DNA from 2 places in the Streptomyces sp. NBC_01750 genome. Region 2 is predicted to be linked to the other one. Evidence: riboswitches for the same ligand, from Rfam matches in the RefSeq annotation. Region 2 holds a riboswitch; the other holds the start of a gene.
What was found. A riboswitch is a leader RNA that binds a small molecule or an ion and turns the genes downstream of it on or off. The one in region 2 is predicted to bind cyclic di-AMP.
Positions count from the first base shown of each region.

Region 1 (11,940 bases), 4.0 Mb from region 2:
GGGAGCTGATCCACAACCAGGTGCCGAACCTGGTCCCGACCGGCACCCCAGCGGTGGGCCCCCAGGGGCCGGGTTGCCTGCTCGGACCGCCCCATTACGACAAGGCGCCTGCGCTGTCCGTGCTGACCTCGATGTTCCTGCACGGCAGCTGGCTGCACCTGCTGGGCAACATGCTCTTCTTGTGGATCTTCGGCGACAACATCGAGGACCGGTTGGGCCGGGTGCGGTACCTGCTGTTCTACCTGCTCTGCGGGTACCTGGCCGGGTACGGCTTCGCGCTGGCCAACCCCGATTCCACCGAACCGCTGATCGGGGCGTCCGGGGCAATCGCCGGTGTGCTGGGCGCCTACCTGGTGCTGTACCCGCGGGCTCGGGTGTGGGGCCTGGTGCCCTTTCTTTTCTTCTTCCCTCTGCGACTCCCGGCCTGGGCTGTGCTTGGACTGTGGTTCGTCCTGCAGGCGTTCTACTCGGCCGACTACGGCGTCGCGGAGGCCGGCACCGTTGCCTACCTCGCCCATGTGTTCGGATTCGTGGCCGGGGCGTTGCTGGCGCTTCCGCTACGGGCCAATACCCCGCCCCCTCCCGAACCGCAGCGGCTGCACAACAGGCCGCAGGTACCGCCGCGTTGGTGAGCTCATTGCTGGTCCCGGCGTCGGGGGCGCCACGGGGCGTCGACCACCCGGAGTGCCGAGGTCGGCCCTGTCATCCACTTCCACGTCCACCTCTCACCTGCCGCACCGCGCCCAAGAGGACGTTCAGTCCCAGGAAGTGAATGCAGTTGACTCGGAGTCAGCCGTGGCTGTCGGCTCGGACGCCGAAGCGTGGCGCCCGCGCGACCAGCTACAACCTCCAACGGAGTTGCGTGCGCCACGTTTCAACCGCCGTTTGAACACTGATTCGCTCAAGCCCGTTGACCTCGGTAACCGGTGAAACACCTGCAGACCGGTGAGTGAGTGAGGTTCGCACATGCCAAGGATGCTCCGGAAAGTCACCGAGCGCCGCCTTCCGGCGGCCGGCTGCTGCCCAGCCTGGTCGGCCGGCCACGGCTCCTTCCAGCGACTCACGCACTGAGGGACGAGATCATGGACTACTGCCTCCCCTGCCGCCGCGTCCTCAACGGCGCCGTGACGTGCCCGGAATGCGGCGCATACGACTCCGCCACAGCACCGCCGATCGATCGGAGCGGCGGTGGTGCTCCGACAGTCGACACGGTGTTGCCGGAGATCCTGTTCAGCGAGGGACCGAGCTCCTTCGAGTCCCCCGAGCCTCTCCGGTCCCCCGCTCCCGCAGCCGATGCGCCCGCAGCCCGGCGCCGCCATCCGCAGCGATTGAAGAAGTACGGCGGCCGGACTCTTGCCGCGGCAGCCCTCACCATGCTCGGCGGCCTGGCCGCCGTATCGCTGCTGCCCGAGCACTCCGCCGGTGCCCCAGGAGCAGCGGCGAGCCCGGAACGGGTATCCCCCGACGAACCCGAGGCCCACGTCACCAAGTCACCGAAAGCCACGCCGGAACGGCGGGCCACGCACCCGGCCCGAGGGAGCGTCCGGGACCGGAGCAGTGGTACGACTCGGCGCCCCAGCCCGACGGCCACTCACCGGGAATCAGCTGCTTCCCCAGCTCCCACAGCCACCACCAGTCCGCCCGTGAGGGCCAGGCCGACCCCCCGCCCCTCCCATGGCCGCCCCAGCCACTCGGCGTCGCCGACGCCGACGACGCCGACTCCTTCCGCAAGTCCTACCGGCAGTGTGAGCACCTCACCCACGGGTAGTCCTGCGCCGAGCACCACTGGTGGCCCAGTGACCGATACCCAGAGGGAACTGACGGAGCTGTTGCTGCCGGAGCGACACCGAAGCGGCACGATCACCGGCAGGTGACCGAAGGTTCGGGTTCGCCATGCCGATGGTGGTCGTCGGCAACCTGGGTGCCGCTCGCCACGGCGGAGTAGCCGTCCAGCGCGTCCGTTTCGACGGCTGCCCGATGGCGCGCGCGAATCGCGCCGGCCGAGAGGCTGATGTCCAGGACAGGGCGTCGTTCGACAGGTCACCGGTCTCCGCCCCGGCGCAGACCGACGGCCGTCGAAGCCTCTGGGCGCGCTGAGTGGCGCCCGCCCGTGCCCGCCGAGCGCTGGAACCGTTCGACACCCCTACCGGCGGCCGGGACCCGGCGGCAGGGACCCAGCACGCCACCGCCACCCGGACGCGTACGCCGCGCGGGCAGCGGTGGATGCCTGCCGGTCTCGGGGTGCATGTCGCCACAGGACAGCCAGGCGCGGAGAGGCGACCCCGATTACTACCTAAACGGACAGAATCCACCCATAGAGGGCGCTAATGCATTTATAGCGCGAATGTGGAGACTAAATGCGCATCTTCGAGGACAACTCCGCCCACGCATGTCCGGAATGAGCATTTACTCGGTATTGCTCTCGACGTCCATATTGCAGGAAAACATGCGACTTGTCGTGCATTTTCGCGGCGGTGCAGGGCCGACCATCCCCCATCGAATCCCGTGATATGGGTCACGTCCTCGACAGTGCGCGAAGGGCGCCGATCCGGCCCAGTCCCTTTCCGTAGAAGAGAGTTGAGTTTCCCGTCCTCGGTGGATCGCGTGATTTTCCGCGGCTGATTCCGCCGCGCGGATTGCAGTGGTGAATTCAGGGCTTGTTCCATCCGGCGCTTTTCGCTTACGGTCACCGCAATCCGGACGGAACGCCGAATCCTGCCGCCGTCCGGCAAACCACCCACTCACTTACGGCAGGAGCGGGGGACCCAGGTAAGCCGCCGATCCGGAATCCGGAACGGCTCGGGGTCAAGTCGCATTCCTACCGCGGCCGGGCATCTCCAGCCCGAACCCGACAGCTCACCTCGCAGGCGACGGAGAGGAACTCATCATGCCCGCAAAGGGTAAGCACCGTCGTCCCAAGTCCAGCCCGATCACCCGGGGTTTCGTCGCCGCGGGTGCGGGCGGTGCCGCACTCGTCCTGCCGGTGATCGGCGCGACCACTGCCGGCGCGGCCCAGCCGACGGCACATCCCGTCACAGCCGCAAAGGCTGTGGCGCCGGCTGCCGCGGGCACCACGCACATCGCCGCGAAGAAGGCCCTGCCCACCACCTATTCCGTCGTCAAGGGTGACTCCCTTGCCAAGATCGCACGGGCGCACTCCCTGAGCGGCGGCTGGATGCAGCTGTACAAGGACAACCGGAGGGCAATCGGCAGCAACCCTTCGCTGATTCACTCGGGTCTCCAGCTGTCGGTCGGCAAGAAGGCCAAAGTGACCCCCAACACGTCTTCCCCTGAGGATCGGGCCAGCCGCTCCGCGCAGAGGAGCACGCTGGCCACCAAGGGCGCCACCACCGCCGCAAAGCCCGCGACCTATTCGAATAACCTCGACGGCTGGATCCGGGAGTCACTCGCCGTCATGGCCAAGCACGGCATCCCCGGCTCGTACGACGGCATCCACCGGAACATCATGCGCGAGTCCTCGGGCAACCCGCGGGCCATCAACAACTGGGACTCCAACGCCGTGGCGGGAACGCCGTCCAAGGGGCTCCTGCAGGTCATCGCGCCGACGTTCCTCGCGTACCACGTGCCCGGCACGTCGATGGACAGCTACGACCCGGTCGCCAACATCACCGCCGCGTGCAACTACGCCGCCGACAAGTACGGCTCCATCGACAATGTGAACGGCGCCTACTGAGGCCTGTCACCACCGTCGCGTCACATCTTGCGGATGCGCAGATAGCGCATGAGGTCGGGCAGGAGCTGCTTGACGACGGCAGCCACAGCCGTCGCGGCAGTCGCGGCGGCCACGCTGCCAATGATCGTCTTCTTCATGTTCTTCTCCTCACTTCGCAACCTCGCCGACCGCAGCCGGTGGCGCGGACGATTCGTGCCTGCCGTCCCGTACCAGGCCCATGATCAGCCGTACGGCCTCCGGCACGGCGGCGGCAACGGGCGGACTGAGACCGATGCCTTCCTCCACACCGGCGGGTTCACATCCCACTACCAGGGTGCGCCGCGGTGGCCGAGTGCCGGTGCCGGCGCAGAGGGTCCCCAGGAGCGCCAGGACCGCGTCGGGGGACATCCGGTGGCCGTCCAGCAGGGCGGTCTCGGGCTCGATGTCGCCCGCGCTGTCGGCTTCGATCAGATACACCGTGCCGGGCTCGCCGCCGCGCGCCGTGGCATCGACCAGGACGAGGGTGTCGTAGCCCTCGAGGAGCTCGTACGCCAGGTGTACGCCCCGTACGCCGAAGTCCACGACCTCGGCGTACTCGGGCAGCTGTTCCGCGGCCAGCCTGCGCACGGTCTCGATGCCGAAGCCGTCGTCGCCGAGGAAGATGTTTCCGACCCCGGCGACCAGAATCCGGTCGCTGGTCCGGTCGGGGCGGCTCATGCGTCCTCCAGGGGGGCGACCTCGTCGGGCTGGAAGTACAGGAAGCGGCCCTGCTCGCGGCGGATGTCGGCTCCTGGATCACCCTCGACGGTCACTGCCAGGTGCACTGCCCCGTCCACGTCGTGCAGCACCGCCTCGACTCTGGCGCTGCGGCCGTGCAGGAACAGGTCCTGTGCGTCACTGCGCCGCAGGCCCGGGCGCAGCAGCACGCGGCTGCCCGCGCCCAGCGACCGGCCGTCGACCAGGATCCGGTCGCGTGCCGGGTCGAAGCCGGAGTCGCTCGCCGGGTCCCACCACGGGGTGTCCGGGGCCTGCACGCCGTGTTCGTCGGCAAAGCCGCGAGGGGCGGCCGCCGGGGGTGCGTCCGGCGCTTCGGGGCCGGTCACCTCCCGCAGTGCGCGCACAGCACCGTGCAGGCGTTCAAGGACCTCAGGGGGCATCGAGTCGGCCAGTTCGATCACCGCGGCGGCCCGCTCGTCGGTGCCACGGGCCTCGCGCTTCTCCTCGTCGGTGAGGGCTGCGGTGCGCAGCGCGAGGATCTCGTCGATCTCTGTCGCATCGTAGAGCGCCCCTGGGCTCTCCGGGGCGATCGCGGGGTGGTCCTCCAGGATGATCGGGGACGACAGCACCAGATCCGCGCGGCCGGGTTCGCCGGCGAGGACCGGCCAGGTGTGCAGGTTGCGGCAGGACGCGACCGCGCCCTTGGCCCACTCGGGCGGATCCGTCATCGACAGGAACGACCCGGCGCTGAGGCTCATCAGCAGATGCGCGGCCACCAGCGAGCGCGGCAGCGCGGCGTCACGGTCGGCCGTGCCGTCCGGCTGGCTCCAGCAGCTGGTGTTCTCCACGACAGCGGTCAGACGCATCACCCGGTAGGGCCCGCCGAGTTCACGCGCGGACAGCCGCACGGCGCCGCTGATCTCCTCGCAACGGCGAATAAGACGGCCGACCATCCGGCCGGCCGAGTCGAGGACGGGCTCGGACTCCTCCCGGGCAGGACGGGTGAAGGGGACCGTGACACCGTCTCCTGTCAGCTCCTCCACTCCGGCGAGCACCTCGACTCGCTCCTCGACGCCCTCGTCCCAGGGCACCAGGACGCGGTCCTCGAGAGGGAGCTCGGGCACCGTCTCGAAGCCACCGTCCTGCCGGACCTGTTGCACGGTCCGGCGCTGTGCGTGCAGGAAACGCACCTCGACCGCGAGAGTCGCGTCCCCCTTCGGCTCCATCAGACACTCGGTGTGCTGGAAGTCGTGTTCTTCGCACTCGGCGCCCCAGCCGGGCGGCACGAGCACCCCGAACTGCCAGCGCAGCCGGTTCTTGGCCGCCGAGGCACGGTACGGGTAGAGCACGTAGCCCTCGAAAAGCACCGCGTCCGCCACCTGTCGGGCAACGGCGAACCGGGCTTCCGTCGCCGGTGCGAAGGCAGTTGTCGTCAACGTGCCGTCCTTCCGGTTGCGCGTGGCAGCAGTGCTCGGTCCAGGGCGTGGCCCGGTGGGAGGTCCGGCGTACCGGCCTCGGCCAGCAGGGCCCGGACAGCCGCCTCCCAGGAAGGAAGTGCCCGCTGCGAACGGAAGGAGAGCAGCGCGTCCACGGTGTCGCGGGGCAGCCGGATCCAGCCGCAGCCGGGGAAGTGCTGCTCGACCATCTCCTGCCACACCTTTACCGGCATCCGGAAGGCTGCCTCCCGGTCCCACGGCACGGGCTCGACGCGGAAGCCGCCCGCCCCGGTGAATGCCGTTCCGGAGAACAGCATGAGCAGCGGCACCTCGCCCGCCTCGAGGGCGTTGAAGTACCGGGTCGCGGCGACGTCCATGTCGTAGGTGCAAGGCACCGCGAGGTCGGTTTCCGTCTCTCCCGTGAAGCTGGGAACCATGTGCGAGACCTGGGCGAACTGAACCGGCTGAAGCGTGCTGCCCCAGCGCGAGCGCTCTCCGAAGAGGTCGGCCAGCCCTTCGGCCTCCGTGGGCTCGTAGCCGCGCCGAGCGGGCTCGATGCGGATCTGGCAGCGCAGGGCCAGGGCGTGCACGCGGGCGTTTTCGGACGCCGTGATGCGCAGCCTGAAGACGAGTGTCGGACCGGCGGCGTACTGGTCGGCCCGTACGTCCGTACATGTGAAGGCGAACTGTGTCATGTCTGGTTCACCTCATGAACCGGCCGGGCGCGGCCGCCCACATGCTCGAAGAACGCCTCCAGATCGGCCCGCGCCTCGGCTCCGCCGTCAAAGCCCTGCCACAACAGGCGCATGCGGCCCACCAGTTCGTAACAGATATCAATCGGGACGAGGTAGCACTCGGCCCGGCCCTGCGTTCGGCGCAGCAGGAGCGCCTCCACGTCAGGTTCCAGCAGCGCGGCCAGCCGACTGCCGCCCAGCACGGTCTGCCATGCCGACGGCTCGAGTTCGCTCTCGGTCGCGCCGGCCGGACTCGGGTACAGCGCGACCAAGCGGTCGAGCGCCGCGTTGCGGAAGAAGAAGGCGACGCCGACCGGGATCTGCAGAATTTCCCACGCGTTGTCGTCGAGGCTGTGGTCCGGGTCGGCCAGATAGCGGTCCGGCACCGCCCGGAAGCGGCCACCCGCGGCGCCGGGCCGCTCGAACAGGAGGGCACACGAGACGCAGGCGCACGCGAGTGCGCGTTCGTCCGTGTCCACCAGGTGGCGGTGGCGGTCGTCGGCCACCGCCACTCCGCACAGTTCGCACCGCTCCTTCCGGGGTGGACGCTCGGTCAGAAAACGGCGCAGGCCGCGCAGTTCACCTGTCGGCGCGGAAGGCTGCGACCGGAGCTGAGGCGCGCTCACCGCGTCTTCGCCGCGGCCGGTCCGGGCGCCGTGCGGGACGGGGGAGCCGTCCCGATCTGGAGCAGCGCCGGCCCCCTGGAGGCCGCGCCTGCCTCCACTTCCACTGCGGCCACCTCAGGGGCGAAGCAGGCGAGAGCGTCCTCGACTGCCTGCTGTGACGCCGCGGCGGTGCCGGCGCAGCCGCAGCCCGCACCGCCGGCAGACCGCAGGCGCAGCGTCGCGGAGGAATCGTCGAAGCCCGCCACCTCCCAGGAATGGTCACCGGCCGCGTCCAGAGCACGATCGATGCGTGTGGCGGTGTCCTCGGGGTGCAGATCGTGCAGGACCAGCAGGCTCGAGACCAGTTCATCCGCCAGCAGGCCGGCCAGGGGGCTGCCCGGGACCTTGCCGGCGGCGGGGGCATCGAGCAGCCGGACGATCCGGGCCAGACCGGCCCCGTAGAAGTCCATCAGGACCCGGACCAGTTCCTCGGCCCCGGCACGCGCCGATTCTTCTCCGGTGGCGTCCAGTCGGTCGAGGACTTCTTCCACCCGCCGTCCTGCCTGCTCCGCGTTCATGACCCGGGTGGCAGCAGCGGCCGGCGAGCCAACGGTGTGGGCTGCCGCGCTCATCCGGCAAGGCCGCTCAGGCCGGTGGGTACGTGCATCGACTTCACGGTCTTTCCGCCGCCGACGTACATGTGAACGCCGCAGGGCAGGCAGGGGTCGAAGCTGCGCACCGTGCGCATGATGTCGATGCCCTTGAAGTTCTCCGGGGAGTTCTCCTCGAAGATCGGCGTGTTCTGCACGGCGTCCTCGTACGGGCCGGGCGTGCCGTAGGAGTCGCGCGTGCTGGCGTTCCATGGAGTCGGCGGGTACGGGTGGTAGTTGGCGATCTTCCCGTCCCGGATGACCATGTGGTGGGAGAGGACACCGCGTACGGCCTCGGTGAAGCCGCAGCCGATGGACTGGTCCGGCACCTCGAACTTCTCCCAGGTCTGGGTGCGGCCGGCACGCACTTCGTTAAGCCCCTTCTCGGCGCAGTGCAGGGCGATGGCCGCGGCGTAGGCCTGGAAGTAGGTGCGGGCACGGTTTCGTTCCAGCGCGTTGCTCCAGCGCGGGATCTTCCACTCGAAGGTGGTCTCGGGCTTGGTCATCGTGCGCGGCAGGTTGATGACGACGCTATTGCCGGTGGCCTTGACATAGCCGACGTCGACGAGCCCGGACAGCGCCGTGGACCACAGGCGGGCGATGGGGCCACCGCCGGTGTCCAGCGGCAGGTAGTCCTTGCCGTCGAACCAGCGGGGGGACATCACCCAGCTGTACTTGTCGTTGAAGTCCCGCTTCTGAGGGGCCGGGATGGTGTGCTGGTTCCACGGGTGGCGCGGGTCGACGGGGTTGCCGAGCGGGTCGTGGGTGACGAACTGCTCCTGGCCCTGCCAGTCGTCGTAGTACGAGCTGCCCAGCAGGATGCGGATGCCGAGGTTGATCTCGGTGAGGTCGTTGGTGACGAGCTTGCCGTCGACGATGACGCCTGGGGTGACGAACATCTTCCGTCCCCAGTCGGTCATATTGGCGTAGGTGAAGTCGCAGTACTCGGGGTCGTTGAGGGCGCCCCAGCAGCCGAGCAGCACCCGTCGGCGGCCGACTTCCTCGTACCCGGGCAGAGCCTCGTAGAAGAAGTCGAACAGGTCGTCGTGCAGGGGGACGACTCGCTTCATGAACTCCACATAGCGCATGAGGCGGCTGAGATAGTCCGTGAAGAGCTGAACGGAGGCAATCGTGCCGACTCCGCCGGGGTAGAGCGTGGAGGGGTGCACATGGCGGCCCTCCATGAGGCAGAACATCTCCCGGGTGTAGCGGCTCACCTGGAGGGCTTCCCGGTAGAACTCGCCTTCGATGGGGTTGAGTGACCGCATGATGTCGGCGATGGTGCGGTAGCCGTGGTCCCCGGCGTGCGGCGCCTCGGTGCGCTCGGCGAGCTCGAGGACGCCGGGGTTGGTCTCGCGGACCATCTTTTCGCAGTAGTCGACCCCGACCAGGTTCTCCTGGAAGATGTTGTGGTCAAACATGTACTCGGCGGACTCGCCGAGGTTGATGATCCACTCAGCGAGGTGCGGAGGCTTCACCCCGTAGGCCATGTTCTGGGTGTACACCGAACACGTGGCGTGGTTGTCGCCGCAGATCCCGCAGATACGGCTGGTGATGAAGTGCGCGTCCCGGGGGTCCTTGCCGCGCATGAAGACGCTGTAGCCACGGAAGACCGACGAGGTGCTGTAGCACTCCGCGACCCGCTTCTGCTTGAAGTCGATCTTTGTGTGGATGCCGAGACTGCCCACAATCCGGGTGATCGGATCCCAGGCCATTTCCACCAGGCCACTGCCGTCGCCGGCCGCCTTCGTCGTCGGTGCCATCGTGAGTGCCGTGCCCTTCTTCAAGCTGGAGGTGGGTCGCGCGGTGAGGCGTAAGCAGGTACTTCGGTTCAGCGGGGGTTCACCAGGGCGGCCGGTAGCCGGTGGTCAGCTTCTGTCCCGTGCGGCGCCACTTCGGCTCCTTGTCCACGGTCCTGGCCGTGATGGTCCGCAGCTTGCGGATCACCGCGCCGTACGCTCCGCTGGCGGTGCTGGACACCTTCGCGCCGGGCGGTTCGTCCATGAACGGCATGAACTTGTCCGGGAACCCCGGCATGGTGCAGGCGATGCAGATGCCTCCGACGTTCGGACAGCCGCCGATTCCGTTCATCCAGCCCCGCTTGGGCACGTTGCACTTGACGACGGGGCCCCAGCAGCCGAGCTTGACGAGGCACTTGGGCGAATCGTAGGTGTCTGCGAACTGTCCCTGTTCGTAGTAGCCCGCGCGGTCGCACCCCTCGTGCACGGTGGCGCCGAACAACCACGTCGGTCGGAGCTTGTCGTCCAGCGGGATCATCGGAGCGGCGCCCGCCGCCTGGTAGAGCAGGTAGGTCAGGGTCTCCGAGAAGTTGTCGGGCTGGATCGGACAGCCGGGCACGCACACGATCGGGATGCCGGCCTTGGACGTCCAGTCCCAGCCCAGGTAGTCCGGCACACCCATCGCACCGGTCGGGTTGCCCGCCATGGCGTGGATCCCGCCGTAGGTGGCACACGTTCCGATCGCGACAACAGCCAGCGCCTTGGGCGCGAGCCGGTCGATCCATTCACTGGTGGTGATCGGCTGGCCGGTCTCGGGGTCGTCGCCGAAGCCGCACCAGTAGCCCTCCGGCTTGATCGTCTCGTTGGGGACGGACCCCTCGATCACCAGGACGAAGGGGTCGATCTCGCCGCGCTCTCCCTTGAAGAACCACTCGATGAACGTGTCCGCACCCCCGACCGGCCCGCATTCGAAGTCGATCAGGGGCCAGTGCACAGCGATCTTGGGCAGGCCGGGCAGCGCGCCGAGCACGATCTCCTCGATGCTCGGCTGCATTGCCGCCGTCAGGGCCACCGAGTCACCGTCGCAGCTGAGCCCGGCGTTGATCCAGAGAATGTGGATCGGGGGAGCCTCGTCGGCGGGTGCGCCGGCGGCGGCCGTGTCCTGAGCGGTCGGCGTTGCTGCGTTCATCAGGGTGCCCCCTCGGGGAGGTATGACATGAAAGTCGGCATTTCGCCCTCAGCCTTCTTGATAACAGGCATCCGATGCTGCGGCCGAATTTCGGGGTCCGATTCAGTGACACGGGCCTCGGACCGGAGCTGATCCGTCACGCGTGCTCCACACACCGGGTGCGCCAGATGCTGCGGCGTTCGCAGCGGCTTCTCCTTGCGGACGAATGCGCGGCGCAGCATGTGGTAGGGGGCGGCCGGATCGGCGAAGGTCCGCCGCATCTGGGCCAGCTCCCCCTCCCGGAAGGCAACGAGCGGCTTGAGAGCCTCCTGTTGGTCCCGTTCGGCCTTCTTCGCAGCGATCCGTGACTGCACCGCGGGCAGCGAAGCGAGGTGTCCGGCAAGCCGGCCGACCTCGGCCGTGAAATCCTGTGGGGCGCACTCGACCAGCCGGTCGATGAGGCCCAGCCGCTGCCCCGCCCTCCCGCTCACCGGCAGAGCCTGGCGCATCAGACACTCGGCCGCCGCCGGACCGACCCGGCGCGGCAGTGTGTACGTCCAGTACTCCGAGCCGTACAGGCCCATCAGCCGGTAGTGCGGATTCAGCACGGTGCCCGATCGGCACCACACCTCGTCCGCTGCCAGCGCGAGCATCACCCCGCCTGCGGCGGCATATCCGCCGACGGCAGCGACCACCAGCCGGTCCGTAGTCGTCAGGACGGCCTCGACCAGGTCGTCGATGGCATTGATGTTGGCCCAGGACTCCGCGCCGGGGTCTTCGGCCGCCTCGATGACGTTGAGGTGGATGCCGTTGGAGAAGACCCGGCTGCCGCCGAGCACCAGCACCGACGTGGGACGCGAGCAGGCCTCTCGATAGGCCGCCAGCAGACGACGGCACTGCGTCGTGCTCATCGCGCCGCCGGAGAACGAGAACGAGAGGAAGCCGACGCTGCGCTCCTCGCGGTAGCCGATATCGGTCCAGGTACGGCGATGCGTGTGAAGACGCGACGGCGCGGGGCTCTCCGGCAAGGAGGGCAGCCTGCCGGCAAGCGCCGTGACGGCGGGCAGCTTGAACGTGGGTGGCTGCCCCGGCCTGCGCCGGACCCGCAACTCGGGAATCCACACGGCGCCGTCCGTCGTCGCCCGGCAGACAGCTCCGGTTCGTGTGGCCAGGAGTTCGCCGGGACGCCCGCACAGCTCGCCCTCGGGATGGCCCCCG
Region 1 covers NZ_CP109137.1:8,268,156-8,280,095, reverse strand. The annotation lists gene OG966_RS37560 (rhomboid family intramembrane serine protease) at 1-632, shown strand, start outside; gene OG966_RS41040 (SCO2400 family protein) at 1,083-1,874, shown strand; gene OG966_RS37555 (hypothetical protein) at 1,894-2,097, shown strand; cyclic di-AMP (ydaO/yuaA leader) riboswitch at 2,725-2,885, shown strand; gene OG966_RS37550 (transglycosylase SLT domain-containing protein) at 2,888-3,694, shown strand; gene OG966_RS41035 (DUF6893 family small protein) at 3,715-3,831, opposite strand; gene OG966_RS37545 (hydrogenase maturation protease) at 3,842-4,390, opposite strand; gene OG966_RS37540 (hypothetical protein) at 4,387-5,826, opposite strand; gene OG966_RS37535 (DUF6084 family protein) at 5,823-6,521, opposite strand; gene OG966_RS37530 (DUF5947 family protein) at 6,518-7,186, opposite strand; gene OG966_RS37525 (hypothetical protein) at 7,183-7,797, opposite strand; gene OG966_RS37520 (nickel-dependent hydrogenase large subunit) at 7,794-9,578, opposite strand; gene OG966_RS37515 (hydrogenase expression protein HypE) at 9,658-10,743, opposite strand; gene OG966_RS37510 (hydrogenase maturation protein) at 10,743-11,940, opposite strand, start outside.
Region 1: linked by a shared signal. The riboswitch ahead of OG966_RS37550 (transglycosylase SLT domain-containing protein) and the one ahead of OG966_RS19095 (M23 family metallopeptidase) in region 2 are both predicted to bind cyclic di-AMP.

Region 2 (11,940 bases):
GTCAACGACCTTGGCGCGCAGCGCGGTCTGACCCTTCGCTACGACAAGACGTCCGTGGCGAGGTGGGTGTCGAAGGGCATGGTGCCGCAGGGTGCCGCGCCCCACCTCATCGCAGCCGCCATCGGCGCCAAGCTCGGGCGTCCGGTGCCGCTGCACGAGATCGGTCTGGCGGACGCCGATCCGGCCCCCGAGGTCGGGCTGGCCTTCCCGCGGGATGTGGGCGAGGCGGTGAAATCAGCCACCGAGCTCTACCGCCTCGATCTGGCGGGCCGGCGGGCAGGCAGCGGCGGCATCTGGCAGTCGCTGGCCGGTTCTTTCGCAGTGAGCGCTTACGCGACGCCCGCGTCCCGCTGGCTGATAACGCCCGCGGACTCCTCGGTGGAACGGTCCGTATCGGTGGACACCGCCGAAGACACTCCCGCCCGCGTGGGTCACAGCGATGTGGCCAAGCTGCGGGAGGCGGCGGAGGACGCGCGGCGCTGGGACTCCAAGTACGGCGGCGGGGACTGGCGTTCGTCGATGGTGCCGGAGTGTCTGCGGGTGGACGCGGCTCCGTTGCTCCTTGGCTCGTATTCGGACGAAGTGGGCCGGGCGCTGTTCGGCGCGGCCGCCGAGCTGACCCGGCTGGCCGGGTGGATGGCCTTCGACACCGGGCAGCAGGAGGCGGCGCAGCGGTACTACATCCAGGCGCTGCGACTGGCCCGCGCGGCCGCGGATGTTCCGTTGGGCGGCTACGTGCTGGCTTCGATGTCTCTGCAGGCGACGTACCGGGGATTCGCGGACGAAGGTGTGGATCTCGCACAGGCGGCGCTCGAGCGCAATCGCGGCCTCGCCACCGCCCGCACGATGAGCTTCTTCCGGCTGGTGGAGGCGCGGGCGCACGCGAAGGCGAGCGACGCGGTGGCGGCGGGAGGTGCGCTGAAGGCGGCAGAAGGCTGGCTGGAGCGCTCACGGGCGGGCGATGCCGACCCGACGTGGCTGGGCTTCTACTCGTACGACCGGTTCGCCGCGGACGCCGCGGAGTGCTACCGCGATCTGAAGGCGCCGCGCCAGGTGCGCCGCTTCACCGAGCAGGCGCTGTCGCGGCCGACGGAGGAGTTCGTACGGTCCCACGGGCTGCGGCTCGTGGTGTCGGCGGTGGCCGAGCTGGAGTCCGGGAATCTGGACGCGGCGTGTGCGGCGGGCACGCGCGCGGTGGAGGTCGCGGGGCGGATCTCCTCGGCGCGGACCACGGAGTACGTACGCGATCTGCTGCACCGTCTCGAGCCGTACGGCGACGAGCCGCGGGTCGTGGAGCTGCGGGAGCGGGCCAGGCCGCTGCTGGTCGCTCCGGCGTAGGGCACAAACCCCGGGGTTCAGCTGGTTTAAGGCGACTGTCAGTGGGCCAGTGCACTATCGGGGTGGGAGGTGACGCGGTGACGGCGTCCGGGCAGGGCTTCGGGCATGATCACGGACAGGTCCACGGGCAGGGCTTCGACTGTGACGTGCTGGTGATCGGCGGCGGGATCGTCGGCCTGTCGACGGCGTATGCGCTGACGCGCGCGGCTCCCGGGACCCGGGTCACGGTCCTGGAGAAGGAACCGGGCCCGGCCAGGCACCAGACCGGGCGGAACAGCGGGGTGATCCACAGCGGGGTCTACTACCGGCCGGGGTCACTGAAGGCGCGGTTCGCGGTGCGCGGCGCGGCGGAGATGGTGAAGTTCTGCGCGGAGTACGGCATCGAGCACAAGGTCACCGGAAAGCTGATCGTCGCGACGGGGCGGGACGAACTGCCGCGGCTGCACGCCCTGGTCCAGCGCGGCCGCGAGAACGGCATTCCGGTACGGGAGCTGGGCCCGGCGCAGATCACGGAGTACGAGCCCGAGGCGCGCGGCCTCGCGGCGATCCATGTCGGGACGACCGGGATCTGCGATTTCGGGGCGGTGGCGGCGCAGCTCGCAGCGGCGTCCAACGCGGACATCCGGTACGACGAGCAGGTCATCGCCGTCGACCGCCGCGCCTGGGGCGTCGCGGTGCGCACGGCATCGGGGACAGTGGTCCGGGCGAGGGTGCTGGTGAACTGCGCGGGGCTGCACTGCGACCGGATCGCACTGCTCGCGGGCGACGAGCCGGGCATGCGGATCGTCCCCTTCCGGGGTGAGTACTACGAGCTGGCCCGCCCCGATCTCGTACGCGGACTGATCTACCCGGTGCCGGACCCGGCGTTCCCCTTCCTCGGGGTCCATCTGACCCGCGGCATCGAAGGCGGCGTCCATGTCGGACCGAACGCGGTACCGGCGCTGGCCCGCGAGGGCTACAGCTGGTCGGCGGTACGCCCGCTGGAACTGGCGGGGACGCTCGGCTGGCCCGGTTCGTGGCGGATAGCCCGCAGGCACTGGCGGTACGGCGCGGGTGAGCTGCACCGCTCGCTGTCGAAGCGCGCGTTCGCGACGGCGGTACGACGGCTGCTGCCGGCGGTGACGGAGGACGATCTGCGTCCGGCCGCGTCGGGCGTACGGGCGCAGGCGGTCCTGCGGGACGGGACGCTGGCCGACGACTTCCTGATCCGCGAGGCACCACGGACGGTGCATGTGCTGAACGCGCCGTCCCCGGCGGCGACGGCCTCCCTGCCCATCGGCAGAGAGGTGGCACGCAGGGCCCTGACGGCGTTGGCGGACGGCCGACTGGTCGGATCGGGGAGGTGACGGGGACGCCGGTCCCGCCCGCACGGGACGGAGGGCCCGCGTCAGGGCCCAGCCCCGGGCTCGGGCCCGGGCTCGGCTCCCGGCGAAGGTCACCCCCACCCCCGCCGTAGAATCAGGCCATTGTGTCTGAGTTCCCGAACCGCGCTCCCGACGACGCCCCCCGGCCCCCCATCCGTGCCAAGGGCGAGCCCCGCTTCCCCGGTGGGCCCGCTGCCGATCCCGCCGGGTCGCATCATGAGCGGCGCATTCGCAGTTTCCAGCCGCGCCGCAGCCGCGTCACCGTCGGGCAGGCCGATGCGCTGGAAAGGCTGTGGCCGGTCTGGGGCATGGACATCGACGGGCTGCGCGTCCTCGACCTCGACGACATGTTCGGCCATCTGCCCGTCGTCCTCGAGATCGGGTTCGGGATGGGCGAGGCCACCGCGCTGATGGCCGCCGAGGACCCCGGCACCGGAATTCTCGCCGTGGATGTGCACACCCCCGGGCAGGGCAATCTGCTCGGTCTCGCGGAGCGGCACGGACTGTCCAACATCCGGGTCGCCAACGGTGACGCGATCATCCTGCTCCGGGAGATGCTCGCGCCCCGCTCGCTCGACGGGCTGCGCGTCTACTTCCCCGACCCCTGGCCCAAGAAGCGCCACCACAAGCGGCGGCTGATCCAGCCCGAATTCCTCACCCTCGCCGCGCGGTGCCTGAAGCCCGGCGCGGTTCTCCACTGCGCGACCGACTGGGAGCCGTACGCCGAGCAGATGCTCGAGGTGCTCTCCGCCCACCCGGACTTCGAGAACACCCAGAAGGACGGCGGCTACGCCCCCCGCCCCTCGTTCCGCCCGCTGACCCGCTTCGAGGGACAGGGCCTGGACAAGGGGCACATGGTGCACGACCTGCTGTTCCGCCGCGTGGGCAGCGCATTGCGGGACGCGTAACCCTCAGTAGTACCCCGGGCACCATCGCGAGTGTCAGTCTCTCTCGTTAGGGTCGATGGGTGTCCGAGTCGTCGCCGCAGCACTTCCCACCGCATCCGGCGGTCCCGGCGTTCGATCAGCAGCCGCTGTTCGACGCCGTGCCGGAGCGTTCCCGGTGGCGCTACAAGCCGCGCCGCGTCTCCCGGCTCTGGCACAGCAAGGCGGTCAGGGCCGGAGTGCTGATCACGCTCCTCGCCCTCTCCGGCCTGGTGATCCTCGCGCTCGTACGCGAACAGACCGGAACCGAGGGCTTCCTCGTCGGCCTGGGCCTCGCCACCCTGCCCGTCCCGCTCCTGATGGCGGCCTTCCGCTGGCTGGACCGCGTCGAACCGGGCCCCTGGAAGAATCTGCTCTTCGCCTTCGCCTGGGGCGCCTTCGCGGCCGCCCTCGTCGCGATCATCGCGAACTCCTTCGCGACCCGCTGGATAGCCACCGCCACCGCGGATCCGGCGAGCGCCGACACCCTCGGCGCGACGGTGATAGCCCCGATCGTCGAGGAGAGCGCGAAAGCCGCCGCCGTCCTGCTCATCTTCATCTTCCGCAGACGGGACTTCACCGGAATAGTCGACGGCGTCGTCGTGGCCGGCTTCACCGCGACCGGCTTCGCCTTCACCGAGAACATCCTCTATCTGGGCAGCGCCTTCGGCGAGGACCAGGAGATAGGCACCTCGGGCCTCTCCTCGATGACCGCGGCGACCTTCTTCGTACGCGTCGTGATGTCGCCGTTCGCGCATCCGCTCTTCACCGTGCTGACCGGCATCGGCTTCGGGATCGCCGCGCTCGCGGCGCAGCGCCAGAGGATCCGCCGCGTCGCGCTGCCGCTGCTCGGTCTCGTCCTCGCCATGGCCATGCACGCCCTGTGGAACGGCTCGTCGTCACTGTTCGGCCCGCTGGGCTTCTACGGCGTGTACGGGGCCTTCATGGTGCCCGCCTTCGGCCTGCTGACCTGGCTGACGATCTGGACGCGGCAGCGTGAGCTGCGCACGATATCCGCCGAGCTGCCCGCGTACGCCGCGGCCGGCTGGCTGGCGGCGGACGAACCGCACGCACTCTCCTCGATGCGGGCACGCACGATGGCGCGCGACGTCGCGCGGCGGATGCACGGACCGGCCGCGGCGCACGCCGTATCCGAGTACGAGACGTTCGCGACGTCCCTGGCCTTTCTGCGCCACCGGGCCCACCGCGGCGCGGTGGGCCCGGACTTCGTGGCGCGCGAGCAGGAGCTGCTGCACCACCTGTGGCAGCGCAAGGATCTGGCCGCGCCCGCGCTGACGTACGCGGCACGGGCGACGGGCCGGGCGTGGGTGCCGCCGCCGTACCGCGACTACGGCGGCTACAACCCGTACCGCTCCTAGGGCAGCCCTAGGCGGACGCCGCCGTCAGCTCGGCCAGCTCCTCGGCCGTCAGCTCCAGGTCGGCGACCGCCAGCAGGGCGGGCAGCTGCTCGACCGTTCGGGCCGACGCGATCGGCGCGGCGACGGTCGGCTGCGCGGCCAGCCAGGCGAGCGCGACGGTCGCGATCTCGGCGCCGCGCGCCTCGGCGACCTTGTCCAGCGCGGCGAGCACGGCCACACCCCGGTCGGTCTTCAGATGCTTGGCCGCTCCCTCGGCCCTGGGGCTGAGCACCGTCGCATCCGGCCGGTACTTGCCGGTGAGGAAGCCGGACGCGAGCGCGTAGTACGGGACGGCGGCGAGACCGGCGCGGGCGGCCGTCTCCTGGCGCTCGCCCTCGTACGTTTCACGCGAGACGAGGTTGTAGTGCGGCTGCAGCACGGAATAGCGGGACAGGCCCTCGCGCTCCGAGAAGTCCAGGGACGCCTGGAGCCGTTCGACGCTGAGGTTGGAGGTGCCGATGGCGCGGACCTTGCCCTCCTTCACCAGCTCGTCGAGGGCGGTGATGATCTCCTCGACGGGGACGGCCGGGTCGTCGAAGTGCGTGTAGTACAGGTCGATGTAGTCGGTGCGCAGCCGACGCAGCGACTCCTCGGCCGCGGCCTTGATCGTGGTGCCGGAGAGGCCCCTGTACCGGGGGTGCGCGCCGACCTTGGTGGCGACGACGATCTCGGAGCGGTTGCCGCGCGCGGCGAGCCAGTTGCCGATGACGGTCTCGGACTCGCCGCCCTCGTTGCCCGGCACCCATGCGGAGTAGGAGTCGGCGGTGTCGATGAAGTTGCCGCCCGCGGCGGCGTACGCGTCGAGCACGGCGAAGGACTGCGTCTCGTCGGCGGTCCAGCCGAAGACATTGCCGCCGAGGGAGAGCGGAAAGACAGCCAGGCCCGAGGAGCCGAGGGTACGGAGAGAAGTCATACGTTGATCAACAGCCGGACCGCGCCGCGCTATTCCGGGGTACCGAAACCCGGAACCCGGAACACCGGACCCCGGAACCCCGCTACGTGGAAACGCGGCCGCACGGACCGGCAGCCCTGGCGCCGGGGGGTGGGTGCCAGGGCTGCCGGGAACCGCGGCGCGGGATCAGACGGTGAGGCCCTTGCCCTGGAGCCAGGCCATCGGGTCGATGCCCGAGCCGCCCGGGGTGTGGACCTCGAGGTGCAGATGCGGGCCCGTGACATTGCCGGTCGCGCCCACGCGGCCGATCGTCTCGCCCGTCGTCACCTTCTGGCCCGCGCTGACGGACATCGACGACTGGTGGCAGTACCAGACCTCCGTACCGTCGTCGAGCTCCAGGACCGTGCGGTAGCCGTACGAGCCGGACCAGCCCGCAGACTTGACGGTGCCGCCGTGCACCGCCTTGACCGGCGTGCCCGTAGGGGCGGCGAAGTCCAGGCCGGTGTGGTAGCCCGAGGACCACATGGAGCCGGCCTCGCCGAAGGTGGAGGTGATCGTGTACGCGGAGGTGGGCAGCGCGAAGCTCTTGGCCAGGTTGGCGAGCCGCTCCTCCTCCGCCTTGGCCTTGGCGGCCTCCTCGGCCTTCCGCTTGGCGGCCTCGGCCTTCGCCTCCGCCGCCGTCTGCTGCTGCGTCGCCTCCGTCGCGGCCTTCTCGGCGGCGAGCTTCTCCGCGGCCGACTTCGCCTCGGCGTCCGCGTCGGCCTGCTGCTGCTCGGCCTGCTGGAGGATGCGGGCGCGCAGGGCCTCACCCGCGCCCCCCACGCCCGTTTCCGCGTCGGCGCCGTCGTCCGCGGCGAGGGTCATCGTCGTGAGCGGCGAGGCGTTCACGTTCCCCGACTGCGCGTCGGAGTCGTCGGACATGAAGGAGCCCACGCCCGGCAGTGACTTGGCGTCGGGCAGTTTGTCCGCGATCGAGTCGGGAAGGTCCGGCAGCGATATGGAGACCGGAGGCTTGTCCTGCGCACTGGCCATGCCGCCCGCGCCGACCGCCGCGATCACACCGACGCCGAGCACCGTGGAGCTGCGGGCGAGTCCGCCGCGCTGCTTCATGACACGGTGCCGGCCGCGCACCGGACGGACGGAGTCCTCGGTGGGGTTCCATTCCTCCCATGCCCGCTCCGCTACCTCTTCGCCGAAGAAGTCGGATTGAAAGGGGGTTTCGGGGGCAGGGGCAGGTTTGTTGGACGCCACGGAGGCGTGCTCCTTTCCTTCCTTCTCGCCTACCGGGTTAGCTGACGGGTTCGGAGCAGGAAGGTCTCCTACGAGCGCTTCGACCGCGAACAGAGCGGCAAAATGTGCCCGATTCACCCCAATTGGTGGTTCCCCGGTTCCCTTGCGGGATTCGGCGCGTGCGCACGGTGCCGTCTCTTGCGACGACTGGGACAACCGCGCTGCGTTATCGAACGTTAATAGACACCAGGGCCCGATTCCAAGCTGTTCCGACTGATCATTAACTTCATCGGCCAGGACTTACCTGGACACAAGCGGCCGGAATCGGGCGACTTGGCCGATGAGCGGACCACACCGCACTTCTGACGGTGCTTCAAATGTTATGCGGAGGGGTGTCCTTCGACTACACACGGTCGCGGCCCGACTCCTCCCGCTCCTCCTTGACCACAGGTACGGTCCCTCCACGCTCCGGCCGCCCGTTGGCCGGACGGCCGACCGCCAGCAGCGCCATGTCGTCGTTGGTGCCGCCGCCCGTGTACCGGCGTACATCGTCGAGGAGCGCGTCCAGCAGCTCCTCGGGCCCGGGAAAATGCCGACCGCCGAGCCGCTCGCCGGGGTCGTAGAAGACATCGTCCGCGTTACGCGCCTCGGACAGCCCGTCGGTGTAGAGGAGCAGCGTGGCACCGGCCGGGAACGGATACTCATCCGCCAGATCCGGCAAGCTCCCCAGATCGCCCATCCCCAGCGGCAGGGCGTGCTCGGTCGGGCGCAGCCTGTCCACATCGCCGTCGGGGTACAGCACCAGCGGCTCCGGATGGCCACGGTTGACCACCCGCACCCCGGCCGCGCCGCGCGGAACCTCGGCGAGTACGGCGGTGGTGAATCCCTCGAACACGTCCAGACTGTCCCGCCGCGTGCCCTCGCGAGTGAGCGCCCGCTCCAGGCGTGCGGCGACACCCTCGAGTGATCTCTCCTGCTCGGCCGCCTCCCGGAACGCCCCGATGACCACGGCCACGGCCTCGACCGCCTCCATCCCCTTGCCCCGGACGTCGCCCACGACCAGCCGTACACCGTGCGGAGTGTCCTGTACGGCGAAGAGGTCGCCGCCGACGAGCGCGTCCTTCTGCGCCGCCTCGTACCGGGCGGCGATCCGCAGCCCGCCGATCCGGTCGAGTGGGGTGGGCAGCACGGCGCGCTGCGCGTTTTCCGCGATGACGCGGGCGGAGGCGAGTCGCTGCCCGCTGAGCCGTACGACCCGGTTGATGAAGAGCGCCAGGCCGGCGACGGTGATCACGGTGAACAGCTCGGTGTTCGCCGAGGTCTGGCTCAGAGTCCCGTTGTAGATGTGCAGACCCACCACACCGGCGACGGCGGCCATGCCGGTCAGCAGAGTGGCGAGCCAGGAGAAGAACGGTGCGGCGATCAGCGGAGCGGCGGCGAAGAGCGGGGATGCGGTGAACTCGGACGGGGTGAGGAGATCGAAGACCAGACCGCCGATGATCATCAGCGAGGGCAGTGCGAGGACAAGGCGATGAGCGCTGGTGCCGCCGTCCTGCTCTCGCTGCCCCACCAGTGATCTCCTTGACCAGTCCATCCACGGCTGCGGACGGTACCGCGCTCTTCCCAGGCTGGCCGCAGCCGCGCCGTGCTGCGACTCTCCGTCCGCCAACCGGGCGACGGCGGCGGCGATCGGCCGGGTACGAAGACAAGTGGCCCGGCGCTCTGATGCCGGGTACGACAGTGGCCCGGCACTCTGATCGAGTGCCGGGCCACTGGCTGCAGTAGCGGGGACAGGATTTGAACCTGCGACCTCTGGGTTATGAGCCCAGCGAGCTACCGAGCTGCTCCACCCCGCGTCGGTGAACACAACCTTACGCCATCCGGAGCAAGATCAACTCCATTTTCCGGGTCCGCCTGCTCCGAAGCCTCTCCGGAGCCCCCGGACGGCCGCGGCCCAGGCTTGCGCAGCGCCTTCGCCGTCCCGCGACGGACGCCCGACGCGGACGCGAAGGTGAGCGGCTTGCCTGAGTCCACCGGGGTGGCGTGGGCGGCGGCGAGCGGGACAAGGGTGGTGATCCAGTCGTCGGGTCCGGTCAAGCGGGGGGCAGCAGCCGGGCCGCACGCATCTGGAGGTAGCGCGTCTCCGGAACGCTGAGCGTGCGCTGGGCCGCCAGCTGGTAGGCGGCTCGGGCGCCTTCGATGTCCCCAGCCTTCTCCAGCAGGTGCGCGCGTACGGCGTCGAGCCGGTGGTGGCCCGCCAACCGGTCCTCCAGCTCGGCGACTTCGGCCAGCCCGGCCTCGGGTCCGTGCACCATGGCGACGGCCACGGCACGGCCCAACTCGGCCATGGGCGCGGGCGCGTGGGACCTCCCGTGCCGAAGGCCATGGGGGAGTACGAGGAGGTCGTACAGAGCGAGAATCTGCGGCCAGTCGGTGTCCTCGGCACGAGCGGCCTCGTCGTGCAGCGCCGCGATCGCCGCCTGCAGCTGGTAGGCCCCGGCCGGCCCCTCGGACAGGGCCTCCTCCACCAGTGCGCTGCCCTGGGTGATCGCCTCCCGGTCCCAGCGGCTGCGGTCCTGCTCGTCGAGCGGAACGAGCTCGCCGTGCGGTCCGGTGCGGGCCGCGCTGCGCGCGTCGGTGAGGAGCATCAGCGCCAGCAGCCCGGTCACCGCACCCTCCTGCGGCAGGAGCCGGCGTACGGCCCGGGTCAGCCGGATCGCTTCGGCGGCGAGATCGGCGCGGTGCAGATCGCTGCCGGAGGTCGCCGTATAGCCCTCGTTGAAGATCAGGTAAAGCACCTGCAGCACAGCCTCGAGCCGCTGATCGCGGTCCTCGGGCCCCGGCTGCCGAAACGGCACTCCCTTCACCTTCTGCTTGGCCCGGCTGATGCGCTGCGCCATGGTCTCCTCCGGGACGAGATGCGCACGGGCGATCTCGGCCGTGGTCAGACCGCCGACGGCACGCAGGGTGAGCGCGACCTGCGCGGCCGGCGTGAGTTCGGGGTGACAGCACAGGAAGAGCAGGGTGAGGGTGTCGTCGTCGGACGGTGCGCGGCTCTCTCCGGGGGCGGGCGCCGTGAAGGCGTCTCGTGGCGTGAGCGCCGCGGCCGTCTCCTCACGTCGGCGCCGCGCCTCGTCGCTGCGCAGCGCTTCCGTGAGCCGGCGCGAAGCGACCTTGATCAGCCAGCCTCGCGGATTGTCGGGCCGCCCGGCCGCGGGCCACTGCTGCGCGGCCGCGAGCAGCGCCTCCTGTACGGACTCCTCGGCCAGATCGAAATGCCCGTACCGGCGCACCAGCGCACCGAGAACCTGCGGCGCGTGCAGGCGCAGCAGGTCCTCGATGCCGGTCGTACGTCTCACACATCGCCTCCGCCGTCCTGGATGGGCCGGATGACCACCGGATAGGGGGGAGCCCCCTCGGGCCCCGGGCAGGTCGCGATGCGCGCGGCGATCTCGGTGACCCGCTCCAGGCTCTCGCAGTCGAGAACCCAGTACCCGGCGAGCAGCTCCTTGGTCTCCCCGTACGGACCGTCCGTGATCACGGGCCGCCCGTCCTTGCCGGCACTGACGAAGCGGGTCTGCGCGGGCTCGGCCAGGCCGTGGCCGTCGACAAACTCACCGGACTCGGAGAGGTCGTTGTTGACCTCGCCCATGAAGGCGAACATCGCCTGCAGTTCCTTCTCGCTCCAGGCCGGGCTGTGCTCCGAAGCCTGGCCGCGCATGGCCTCGTAGTCGGCCTGCGAGCCCTGGACCATCACCAGATACTTCATGGTTTCACTCCCTCGGATGCGTTGCCGCCCCTTGTGGGCAACTCTCACAGGGGACGTCGCGGCCGATGACGGATTCTCGACACCTCGCGCAGAAAATTTCCGGAACAACCCGTCAGGACCACTCAGCGGGAACATCCTCCGGGGTGTCCCAGTGGTCCGGCCCGTGGGAGAAATCCCGCGATCCGCCCATTCGGCCCGGCCGGAGGTATCCCTCGCCGGGGCCGGGAGCGGAAAGGGATCAGAAGGCGGCAGCCCAGGGCCGCCGCCGCACCGACGCAGGATGAGCAGCCCGTCGGAACCGCCCCGTGAACAGCTCGCGGCTACCGCGGCAGGAACCCTCACGGCCACCCGCGGCGAGTGACGTGGGGCCGGCCGGAGCATTGCCTTCGACGGGTGAACGCCGGATCACCGGAGGCGGCTTTCTCACCCGTTCCGGGTGATGTCCACTCACCCGCTCAGGGGGAACCACCAGTACCCGAACGGGACCGCTGACCGATCGCCCGACCCGACTCCGCTCACCGGCGCCCGGCCCGCCCGCCTGGCGATCATGAACATGCGCGGTGAAGATTGACGGGTCGGTCCAAGTGCCGTCGGCACACGTGGCGACTGAACAGGTCGGCACGGTACATACGGTTGGCAGGACAAGGCAGCCGACAGCCAGATGGTGGTCGCATGCCCCGGAGCACAACCTCCGCAGCGCCGGACAGCGGCGGAGCCCCCCGTATCGCCCGGACACCCGCAGTACACACGGCCGGACTCCGTACCACGGAGCCGCATCCGGATCCGACCGGCGACCCGCTGCTGGCCGCGAAGTTCTCCGTGCCCTCCGTTCCGGAGTCCTTCGTGCGCCGCAGGCGCCTGCTGGACCGCCTCGCCGACGGAACGGCGGGACCACTGACTCTGATCACGGGCCCGGCCGGCGCCGGAAAGACCATTCTCGCCGCCTCGTGGACGGCCCGTGCGACGGCACCCCACCCGGTCGTGTGGCTGACTCTCGAGGACGACG
Region 2 covers NZ_CP109137.1:4,274,802-4,286,741, forward strand. The annotation lists gene OG966_RS19070 (MFS transporter) at 1-1,338, shown strand, start outside; gene lhgO (L-2-hydroxyglutarate oxidase) at 1,416-2,684, shown strand; gene trmB (tRNA (guanosine(46)-N7)-methyltransferase TrmB) at 2,807-3,610, shown strand; gene OG966_RS19085 (PrsW family intramembrane metalloprotease) at 3,670-5,004, shown strand; gene OG966_RS19090 (aldo/keto reductase) at 5,012-5,956, opposite strand; gene OG966_RS19095 (M23 family metallopeptidase) at 6,122-7,186, opposite strand; cyclic di-AMP (ydaO/yuaA leader) riboswitch at 7,198-7,353, opposite strand; gene OG966_RS19100 (PP2C family protein-serine/threonine phosphatase) at 7,569-8,735, opposite strand; tRNA gene OG966_RS19105 (tRNA-Met) at 8,948-9,021, opposite strand; gene OG966_RS19110 (RNA polymerase sigma factor) at 9,259-10,524, opposite strand; gene OG966_RS19115 (YciI family protein) at 10,521-10,934, opposite strand; gene OG966_RS19120 (helix-turn-helix transcriptional regulator) at 11,607-11,940, shown strand, end outside.